2 regions of the Pseudoalteromonas sp. BSi20311 genome follow, and region 2 is predicted to be linked to the other one. Evidence: riboswitches for the same ligand, from Rfam matches in the RefSeq annotation. Region 2 holds a riboswitch; the other holds the start of a gene.

Region 1 (5,087 bases), on a different contig from region 2:
GGTATCACCCGTTCATAGTTTACTCTATGAATGAACATCGCAGGGGTAAAAAATGACCTTTTATATTCATTTTAAAACGCAACAATGAATACTTAAGTACCACAAAAAGTACGATAATTCTTATCATCTTCGGGCGGCGTTTGAAACTCTGTGACCTGCACATGGCTTGAGTAAGGGCTCGCCATCACTTGGCTAAAACGACTGAGTAGCTCACTATCCCCATGCGTAGTGTACTGAGTAATAATATCTTCAATAATATGATTACGCGGAATCACACTTGGATTTGCCTGTCGCATTATATTATAACTATGCTCATTAGTTCGTGTTTGCCATTGCTGCGCCCATGATACGAGTGCTGATGGTATTTGCGCTTGTCCATTTAACGATTCAGTTAACGCATTAAAAGTATTGGTATAATCAAGCTGGTGTTGTTTTAATAACCCTAGTAACTCTCCCACCAACTCATTATCTTTATCATCCGCGACTGTTAACCCTAACTTTTGCGCCCACATAGCGCTAAATTGTTGGTTAAATTGCGTTGAAAAGCCCTCAATTAAAGGCGTCATCATTGCCACCGCTTGCTCGTCATCGTCACTGATCAGCGCTATTAGACTCTCTGCTAAGCGGGCACAGTTCCAACTTGCCATGTTTGGCTGATTACCAAACGCATAACGCCCTTGTTTATCAATAGAGCTAAACACGGTATCAAAATCAAACTGGTTCATCATGGCACATGGGCCGTAATCTATGGTTTCACCACTAATTAAGGTGTTATCGGTGTTCATAACACCATGAATAAATCCCACCCTCATCCAGCTTATGACTAAGTTAACCTGACGACTAATCACCGCCGCTAAAAAATCCAAGTAACGCTGGGCGCCAGTGCTGTTAATTTCAGGGTAATGTCTTTGAATGGCTAAGTCGGCTAAGTTTTTTAAACTGGTAACATCGCCTTGGGTGGCTAAATATTGAAACGAACCCACTCGAATATGACTACTCGCGAGTCGCGTTACAATAGCGCCAGGTTGAGGCGGGTTACGATAAACGGTTTCGCCACTACCAACCACGGCTAAACAACGCGTGGTTGGAATACCAAGCGCGTACATTGCTTCGCTCATTACGTACTCGCGAATGGCGGGACCTAATGCACAGCGCCCATCGCCACCACGCGAAAATGGCGTAGCGCCAGCGCCTTTTAACTGCACATCCCAAAGCTGGTTTTTATCATCACTAATCGCGCCAAGTAAATGCGCTCGCCCGTCTCCTAAGCGCGGAGAAAAGTGACCAAACTGATGCCCCGAATACCCAAGTGCAACTGCAGAAACAGCTTGGGGCTCATTACCGCTGAATACACTTGCCCGAGAATCGGCATTCACTTGTATATTAAATTGTTCGGCTAAGGGCTCATTCCATAACAATAATTGTGGCGCTGCCACCTTGGCTGGATGATCGCTAATTGCAAACCCCTCACCAATGTCGGTATACCTTGGCACTAATTTCATGTTTAATCCTGTTGTTGTTGGCTTATACCTATACGGTTGTCGCCGACACCATAAGCGACAATTAAGCTTAGCTCTTGCATACTTAAGCCGCTTTGTTGCTGTAGCTCATTGAAGAATGCCTGCGCTGCAATCAGTGACTTTTTAGTTTGTAAGCCACCGTCTATAATTTTATGGGCACGCAAATAGCTCTCTACATCCCTTGAAAGTAAAAAAGTATCTTTTCCTAAGGCACGCAACGCATAAGGACCGGTATTACCACCAAGCCTCGCACCATGCTTTTTTAAATAGGCCCACAAACCAATAATATCTTCACTTGGCCAGTTAGCAATAAACTGACTAAAACTGCCGTGCTGCTCTGCAACTTCATGGATCATATACGCATTATCAGTAATGGTTTTTACTTTTTTATAATTGCGCACAATTCGTTCGTCACTGGCTTTTTGTTCTAACATGTCTGGTGGCATCATCAATAGCTTTTCAACACTAAAGTCCCAAAAAACCTCTCTAAATCCGGCCCACTTACTGTTGATCACCGACCAATAAAAGCCACTTTGAAAAACCTTCCGAGTAAATTCTTCTAGCCAATCATCATCACTTAATGTGACGAGTTGCTTTGTTGATAAAGGTTTTGCGAGTAACAATTTAAGCATTTTTTCAGAGCCCTTTCGCTCCACTGCACGCTTATAAATATCGCTAAATTTTTCCATCTACTTAATACCTTACTTCGACCATGAAACTAGTTTACGAGAAAAGCAGCCAATACGTAACCGTTGCTATTATCGATGAACTATTCTGTATTTAGTCACTTGACACCTAGACGGCTAAAGTGGTTTAATCGCCACACTTACCCTATTACATTGTATTTGCTGATTGATTTTTCAATAGCAAGTGCAAAGGGCTGGAAGAGGTGCGTTATTCAGGTAGCGTATGTTAGGAGCGCAAACTCCATTGAGCATACGTGAGGGGAATTAACGCCGAGAGGTAACACTTTTTTGTGAAAGATTACTTCGGGCGACTAGGTTGAATCCTAGCGACTGTCACCAATAACATATTTGGTGGAGAGCTTCTGGTCTTAGTATAATAAGGCCGTGCGCCCTATTATTTAAGCCCATTCGCTCTTCGAATTATAAATACATTCAAAGAGTCAGGCACCCTAAATACCCGCCAATAACTCGACGAATGCCCTATAAGTTCGTGAGAGATGATCAACAACTTCAATATTAACAATTTCCATTTATGGACTGCGCTGATCACCCCATTTGATCAAAATGGCCTAGTTGATTACGCAACCTTAGACACCTTGGTGGCCGAACAAGAAGCCGCTAACAACGGCATTTTATTACTTGGTAGCACTGGCGAAGGGTTAGCCCTGACCCTAAAAGAGCAGCAAGCCATCGTAGAACATGTTTGCCAATTACAGCCGAGCGTCCCGCTTATGGTCGCAGTCGGTGGTAGTAACTTAAAGCAGCAGCTTGAATGGGTTAACTACTGCAACCAACTGCCTATTCATGGTTTTTTACTTGGCTCGCCTTTGTACGCCAAACCCGGTGCAGTGGGGCAAACGCATTGGTTTGAAAGCCTGCTCAATGCCAGTTCTCATCCTTGTATGCTTTATAACGTACCAGGACGTAGTGCGGTTAGCATTCCCATTGCAACCATTGAAAACCTCAAACAACATAAAAATTTATGGGCACTCAAAGAAGCCAGTGGCTGTATTTCTCAATTTGAAGCCTATCGACAAGCAGCGCCTGAATTAGCCATTTTTAGTGGTGACGATGCCCTCATGCCTTATTTTGCCCAAGCAGGTGCAAAAGGTTTAGTGTCGGTTGCAGCCAATGCATGGCCAGTGCAAACTCATGAGTTTGTAAAGCGCAGTTTAAGCGGCCAACACCCTAATCTTTTTGCCCAGTGGTCTAGCGCTATCAATAGCTTATTTTCAGTAGCAAACCCTATCCCAGTCAAAGTGTTAATGCATTTACAAGGGCGTATTAGCAGTCCGCATTTACGTCCACCTTTAACACACCTTGAGCTGACATACACAGATGACATTTCATCGGCAAACAACACCATTTTATCTTGGCATTAAATACAGGTTTTTATAATGAGCTGGTTAGAACTATTAAATAATTTAGAAACGGGCGCAGTTCGCGCAGCAACACAAGACGAAAACGGCCAATGGCACGCTAACGTAGAAGTAAAGCAAGGCATTTTAGAGGCGTTTAAAAACGGCACTAACATGGAGTTTCCTGGTGGCTTTGTTGATAAACATAATCTAGCGCCGCAATGCTTTGAAGCCACAGCAGGCGTTCGCATGGTGCCAGGTGGTTCAAGTGTACGTCGTGGTGCACATGTCGCCAAAGGCACTATTATTATGCCACCTGCGTACGTAAATATTGGCGCCTTCATTGACGAGGGCACTATGGTAGATAGCCACGCATTGGTTGGCTCATGTGCGCAAGTGGGTAAAAATGTTCATTTGAGCGCTGCGGTACAATTAGGCGGGGTACTTGAGCCTATTGGCGCCAACCCTGTGGTCATAGAAGACGATGCATTCATCGGTGCAGGCTGTGTGATTGTTGAAGGCGTGGTGGTTAAAAAAGGCGCGGTACTTGCCCCAGGTGTTCGCTTATCTGCAACCATTCCTGTTTTTGACTGCGTTAATGAGCGCCAGCTTGATAAAGGCGAAGCAATCCCTGAATATGCGATTGTGATCCCAGGTTCTCGCCCTGCGTCAAACGACTGGGCGCGTGCTCAAGGCTTAAGTATGTCGTGTGCCTTAATTGTTAAATACCGTGACGAGCAAAGTGACGCGTCATTACTTCTGGAAGAGGTTTTACGTTAATGACCTTTTTGAGCACGCCCGTTAAAAGCGCTATTGATGAGCTTTCGAGTAAACTCGATACTCCATTTTTTGTCTACGACCTCGACTCACTAGATGCGCACCTTGCGCACTTAGTGGCGCAAACCGAAGTAAAGCTTTGGTATGCGGTTAAAGCCAATCCCCTATCTAAAGTGATACAAAGTTTAGATAACGCTGGTTTTAACTTTGATGTCGCCAGTAAAGGCGAGCTTGAGCAAGTACTTGCCCAAGGAATTAACAGTGAACGCGTGCTCAACACGGGGCCTGCAAAAAGCCCTAAACAAATTAAGCACTTTATTGCGCATGGCGTACGTACCTTTGTGGCCGAAAGTCTCAATCAGGTACGTTGGCTCAACGAACAAGCGATGGCCCAGCAGTGTCAGTTACAGGTTTTGCTGCGTGTTCAATTACGCTGGCCCGAGGGTGATAAAAACCCACTAGGTGGCGACAGCCTTACCCCATTTGGGCTTGGCTGCGATGAATGGCAATCGCTAAATACTAATGACTACACAGCACTGAGCTTTGATGGCCTACATATTTTTCAGTGGGGTAACATGCTCAGCAGCGACAAACTTGCCGATCTGTGGGCGCAAATGATTGCGCCGTTAAGGCAACTTGCTGAGCATTTAAGTATTAACCTTAATATTCTGGATTTAGGTGGCGGCTTAGGTATTCCTTACACCCTTAATGATCCGACTTTAAGCTGGGATGCATTAATAGCAGCC
Region 2 (5,087 bases):
ACACATCTTTTCGTAAGTCAGATCCCGAAAATATCTCAAGCTGATCGAACAAATGTTTATTAAGCTGTACCAAGGTTTGCATTAGCTCTAAATCGTTTGGCTCGTCAAATAATGCGCGCATTGGGTCTTTACCTGTATTGGCAAAATGCTCTATTAAAATGTAAATAGTGAGCGCTACAGCGCGTGAAATCTTACCCATGTTTGGGGTGCTTTCATCGCTGGCAAAATAATAAAAACCACGGCTATCGTGTTTTAACTCGTGGCCTAATGCTGTAAATAAGGCAGTATAAGCGTCTATTTGTTGGTCAAGCTCTTGCCACATTACGGTGTCTTGTTCGCAAATGTGGTAACCGGCGACTAATTTTTTATTAATGGCTTGTAAGTGAGAAAGCTCATCTAAGTTTATATGGGTCATGGTAATTACTCGTGCTCGGCTTTATCAGCCTGAGGCTCTGAATTAAAGGGATATAAATTAAAGTGCTGGCCTGCAATGTTAACGCGGGCTTTTTTATCGCTTTGGCTAATTTCTAGGGTGTTATCGCTTACCAACTTTTGATACAAAAACAGCATTTCATCGGCTTCAAGCTCAGGGTAGCTTTCGTCTAAAAATTGCAGCAGAGGCTGTGGTTTTTTACGCTGCTTTTTAAAGCGTTTGGTAAACTGCGCTTTTACATCGTGGTAGTCAGGAATGTTTGGCGTGACAAACGCGGGCACATCATTTTGTTCTGGTAGCTGATATTCATGGTGTTCAAACTCAGCTAGGCTTGCCATATAGGCAACAATATGACGCTGTTGACCCAATGAATACTTTTGCGCATCGCTTACAAAATGGGGTTGCACGGCGCTGAGCATATTATCCACCCCGTTTTTACGAATTAGCCCTAATACTTTTGCTGCTTGGCGGGTAATAAGGTTATTACGGCGCAGCTCTTCACGCAGTGGCATTAGCATATCGGCACTTTTGCGTAAGCTTGTCCGGCCAACTAGGTGCATTTCGAGAATACGGGTACGTAATTGCTCAAGCATACGTTTATCGTTGTACGCCTTGCCTGAGCGTTCAATATGTTCTATTTGGGTGCTAATTTGTTGCTCAATTAGAGTAAAACAGGCATGAAAGTCGCCTCTAATATCGACCATTTCTAGCATGGGTTCTATATATTCATCAAACGCTTCTATCACGGCTTTATAGCGCTTTTGCAGCGATTGCACCGCGTTATTTGATTTGGCTTGTTCAACAATATTTAAAATGGCGTTTTCGTTGTGTAAAAACAGTTTAATTATTTTACGAACCCGATCATCCATAATGCGGCTAAAGCGGCGTAAATCATCAAAATCTTCCATTTCACCAGCATTAGATAGCCGATTACCTAAGCGAGCTAAATCATCAACCAATACGCTAATTTCTTGTGCTAAGCCTAAATGCTCTTCTTGCAGTAAAAAGGTAGCAAAGTCAGCAATAGCACGGTTAATTTCTAGTTGTGACGATTTAGCCAAGGGAATAATAATTTCTTGATTTAATAACCGATTGGTTTCTTTATAAATGCGCTCATTATTCCACGTCGGTTGCTTTTGCTTAATGGCATTTTGAAGATCTTTAATACTAAAGTCGGCCATTTTAAAGCGTTTAAATAATAGCTCTAATACACCCCAATGCTCAGTGAGGGTATTAAGTAGCTTTTTAGCTGGGATCATAAGGCGTTACAACATCCTAGTATTCGTTATTTTATATTTCTTGAGCTTATATGGTATTCGTTTTTGCGACGATTTAATAATAGTTTTTACACCCACATAGTGATAGTATCCGCGCCGAATATAGGCACATAGAATATGTGGGTATATTTTTTACATGGTTTCAATTTTTACTTAACCCCGAAGGTTGTTTAATATCATGGTTTCCTCGATTATCCTGACGCTGATAGCGATTGCATTCTTGCTTATCGTTATTGAGGATGTGATTCACGTTAACAAAGCCAAAACGACATTATTTTTTGGTACGCTTTGTTGGATTATCTCCTTTATTTTTCCTCTTAATGGGCAAAGCCCCGAAACGATTCAAACCCTCCTAGACCACAATATTTTAGAAATTGCTTCCTTATGGCTGTTTTTAATGGCCGCAATGACCTTTGTTGCCTATTTAAACTCCAAAGGACTCATCGAAAATGTTGTGAACCGGATTATGCCAACCAGCATTAGTGAGCGAAAGCTGATGTTTTTGGTGGGGAGTTTTGCGTTTCTATTTTCATCTATTTCCGACAACGTTACAGCCACATTGATTTCCTTGGCAGTGATTATGTCATTAAAGCTTGAAGCCAAAAAACTAGTTAAGTACGCCACCTTAATTGTATTTGCAGTGAACTCCGGCGGTGTTTCACTTATAACGGGTGATGTAACCACGTTAATGATTTTCCTTGATGGTAAAGTCACCATTAGTCACTTATTACTGTTAATTGTGCCAGCGTTATTAAGCGTATTATTACTGGCTACCTTGTTATCAATTGGTATGAACAAGCAGTTAGAGTTTAAAAAGACTAAATTCAAACGCATCGAAAAAACCGACATTACTATTGCTGTTATTTTCTTCACTACGGTTATTTCTACCCTCACTTTAAGTGTTTTATATAGTGTGCCGCCATTACTTACTTTTTTACTCGGCCTGTCTATTATGTTTTTAGTCGCGCAATTTTTAATGCGTAAAAAAGACATCAATAAAGATATGATCGACTTTATACGTGACATAGAGTACGACACCTTATTGTTTTTCGTAGGTGTGTTATTACTTGTTGGCGCATTAAAAGAAGTGGGCGTGCTAAGCCAATTTACAAACCTGTATACAGTGATGGCGCCAGAGTACGCTAACTACTTAATGGGTATTTTATCGGCCGGTGTTGATAACGTGCCACTAACGGCTGCGTTACTAAAAGCTGACATTGTAATGAGTCAACAGCATTGGTTGTCGTTTACGTATGCAACTGGTGTGGGTGGTTCAATGCTGATCATTGGTTCGGCGGCTGGTATTATTGCTATGAGTAAGGTTAAAGAACTTACTTTTGCAAGTTACCTTCGTTTGTCGTTGTATTTGTTAGTGTGTTACACCTTTGGTTATGCTGGCTCTTACTTTATGGGTAGTTTTATTTGATTTTATAATAAAACGACTTGACAGCTAGACGTCTAAACGATAACTTTCAAAGCCGCACTCTTAGTGCGGTTTTGTTTTATTAGCCACTGGTTAATAATACATTCAGAAGAGGTGCGATACTTAGGTACTTAATGCGAGGCAACGACAGCCTACGACCATTAAGGAGGGAAGTACTCGCCGAGGAAAACAATGGGTCGTTACTATTGTTTTTCGGTTTATGGGGCTGAATCCTCAAAACTGTCACCAATTTAGGTGGAGAGCTTCTGGCAGTAGATTTTTCTTATCTTTATTTCCTGCCAAGTTCTTCTTGTTTTATTGCGGTTTGGATGCCGCGAAAGGAGACGAAATGACTACCCAATCAGTGCCACAAGGTTTACAGAGCACAAAATCAGATTACATTGTTGCCAAATTTGGTGGCACCAGCGTGGCTAATTTTGAGGCCATGAGCCGTTGTAGCGAAATCATTGTAAACGATAACAGCGTTCGAATTGTTGCAGTGAGCGCCAGTGCCGGTGTAACTAATCACTTGGTGGCACTTTGCAAAGCCGATATTGATGCCGCAGAGCGTCAACAGCATATTGATGGTGTACTTGCGATTCAGCAGGCAATTTTAACTGATCTGACCCTAGATAATGATTTAGCGCTTGGTTTTAATAACACCCTTGATGAGTTTCAAACTCTGGCACATCAAATACTGACAACAGAGCAGCAACACGATGAGCTACTTAGCTTTGGCGAGCGTTTATCGTCGTATTTATTTACTCAAGTATTACGCTTAAAAGGCTTAAATTCGCAGCGTTTTGATGTTCGCCAGGTGCTTAAAACTGATAGCCAATTTGGTAAAGCCACGCCAAATGTAGCCGCTACAGCGCTTGCAGCTAAAGAGCATTTAATTCCTTTACTAGAGAACACGGTTATTGTTACTCAGGGTTTTATTGGCAGTGATGAAAACAATGTAACCACCACACTGGGTCGCGGTGGCTCTGATTACAGTGCCGCCTTGTTAGCTGAAGCAATTAACGCTAAAAGTGTGCATATTTGGACCGACGTAGTGGGGATTTTTAGTACCGATCCGCGTTTGTGTGCTAAAGCGACACCTATTGCGCGTTTAAGCTTTGATGAAGCGGCAGAAATGGCCACTTTTGGCGCTAAAGTGCTGCACCCAGCTACAATTTTGCCAGCCAGTCGCAGCCATATAAATGTGTTTGTTGGCTCAAGCACAGAGCCAGAGCGTGGGGGCACGTGGATTGAACGTGAAAAATCGCAGCTACCAGGTATTCGTGCGGTCACGCAACGTAAAAACCAAATACTACTGACCTTAAAAAGCCCTGAAATGCTATTAGCGAGTGGTTTTTTAGCGCGTATCTTTACTATTTTAAGTGAATGCAATATTTCGGTAGATTTGGTTACCACCTCTGAAATTAGTGTAGCAATTACCCTTGATAATGCGCCAAATGCATCACGCCCAGAGCTAGATCAAGAGTGCTTAGATAAACTGGCTGAGTTTTGCCATGTATCGGTTGAGAACAATCTAACCCTAGTAGCACTTATTGGGTCTGAAATTGTATTGCGTCAGCACGAAATGAATTTAATGCAGGTGTTGAGCGAATTTAACATTCGTCTTATTTGCCATGGTGCGAGTAAACACAACCTGTGCTTTTTAGTTGAGCAAAATGAGTCCGATGCTGTGGTTCAAGCTATTCATAGCCGACTACTTGAAGGCGAGCTGGCTGCTTAACGTTTTCAATGAGATAAATGAGCACCGCCAGTCGGTGCTTTTTTTTGCCACAACGCTTATATCAAACTGCTCGTTTACATCATTTGTTAATGTGGTGCTGGTTGCATTTAATTGCGTGTTGCCAAGCTCACAAAATACATTAGGGCTTAATAGCTGGGCAATAGGGCGGCTGGTTGCTTTTGCTAATGCCTCTTTTAATGTCCAAAGTCTGAA

Evidence for each region. Region 2 has a riboswitch for lysine ahead of lysC (lysine-sensitive aspartokinase 3). Riboswitches for the same ligand answer to the same signal wherever they lie in the genome.
Region 1: it holds a riboswitch for lysine, as region 2 does, so the genes downstream of both, dapA (4-hydroxy-tetrahydrodipicolinate synthase) here and lysC (lysine-sensitive aspartokinase 3) in region 2, are expected to answer to the same signal.

Annotation. Positions count from the first base shown of each region.
Region 1 covers NZ_BADU01000002.1:66,038-71,124, reverse strand. The annotation lists gene P20311_RS00470 (YdiU family protein) at 93-1,502, opposite strand; gene P20311_RS00465 (DNA-3-methyladenine glycosylase I) at 1,505-2,209, opposite strand; lysine riboswitch at 2,397-2,576, shown strand; gene dapA (4-hydroxy-tetrahydrodipicolinate synthase) at 2,704-3,588, shown strand; gene P20311_RS00455 (2,3,4,5-tetrahydropyridine-2,6-dicarboxylate N-succinyltransferase) at 3,604-4,344, shown strand; gene P20311_RS00450 (PLP-dependent decarboxylase) at 4,344-5,087, shown strand, end outside.
Region 2 covers NZ_BADU01000022.1:50,989-56,075, reverse strand. The annotation lists gene P20311_RS02450 (hypothetical protein) at 1-415, opposite strand, end outside; gene P20311_RS02445 (hypothetical protein) at 421-1,692, opposite strand; gene nhaD (sodium:proton antiporter NhaD) at 1,889-3,136, shown strand; lysine riboswitch at 3,235-3,407, shown strand; gene lysC (lysine-sensitive aspartokinase 3) at 3,483-4,874, shown strand; gene P20311_RS02430 (4'-phosphopantetheinyl transferase superfamily protein) at 4,848-5,087, opposite strand, start outside.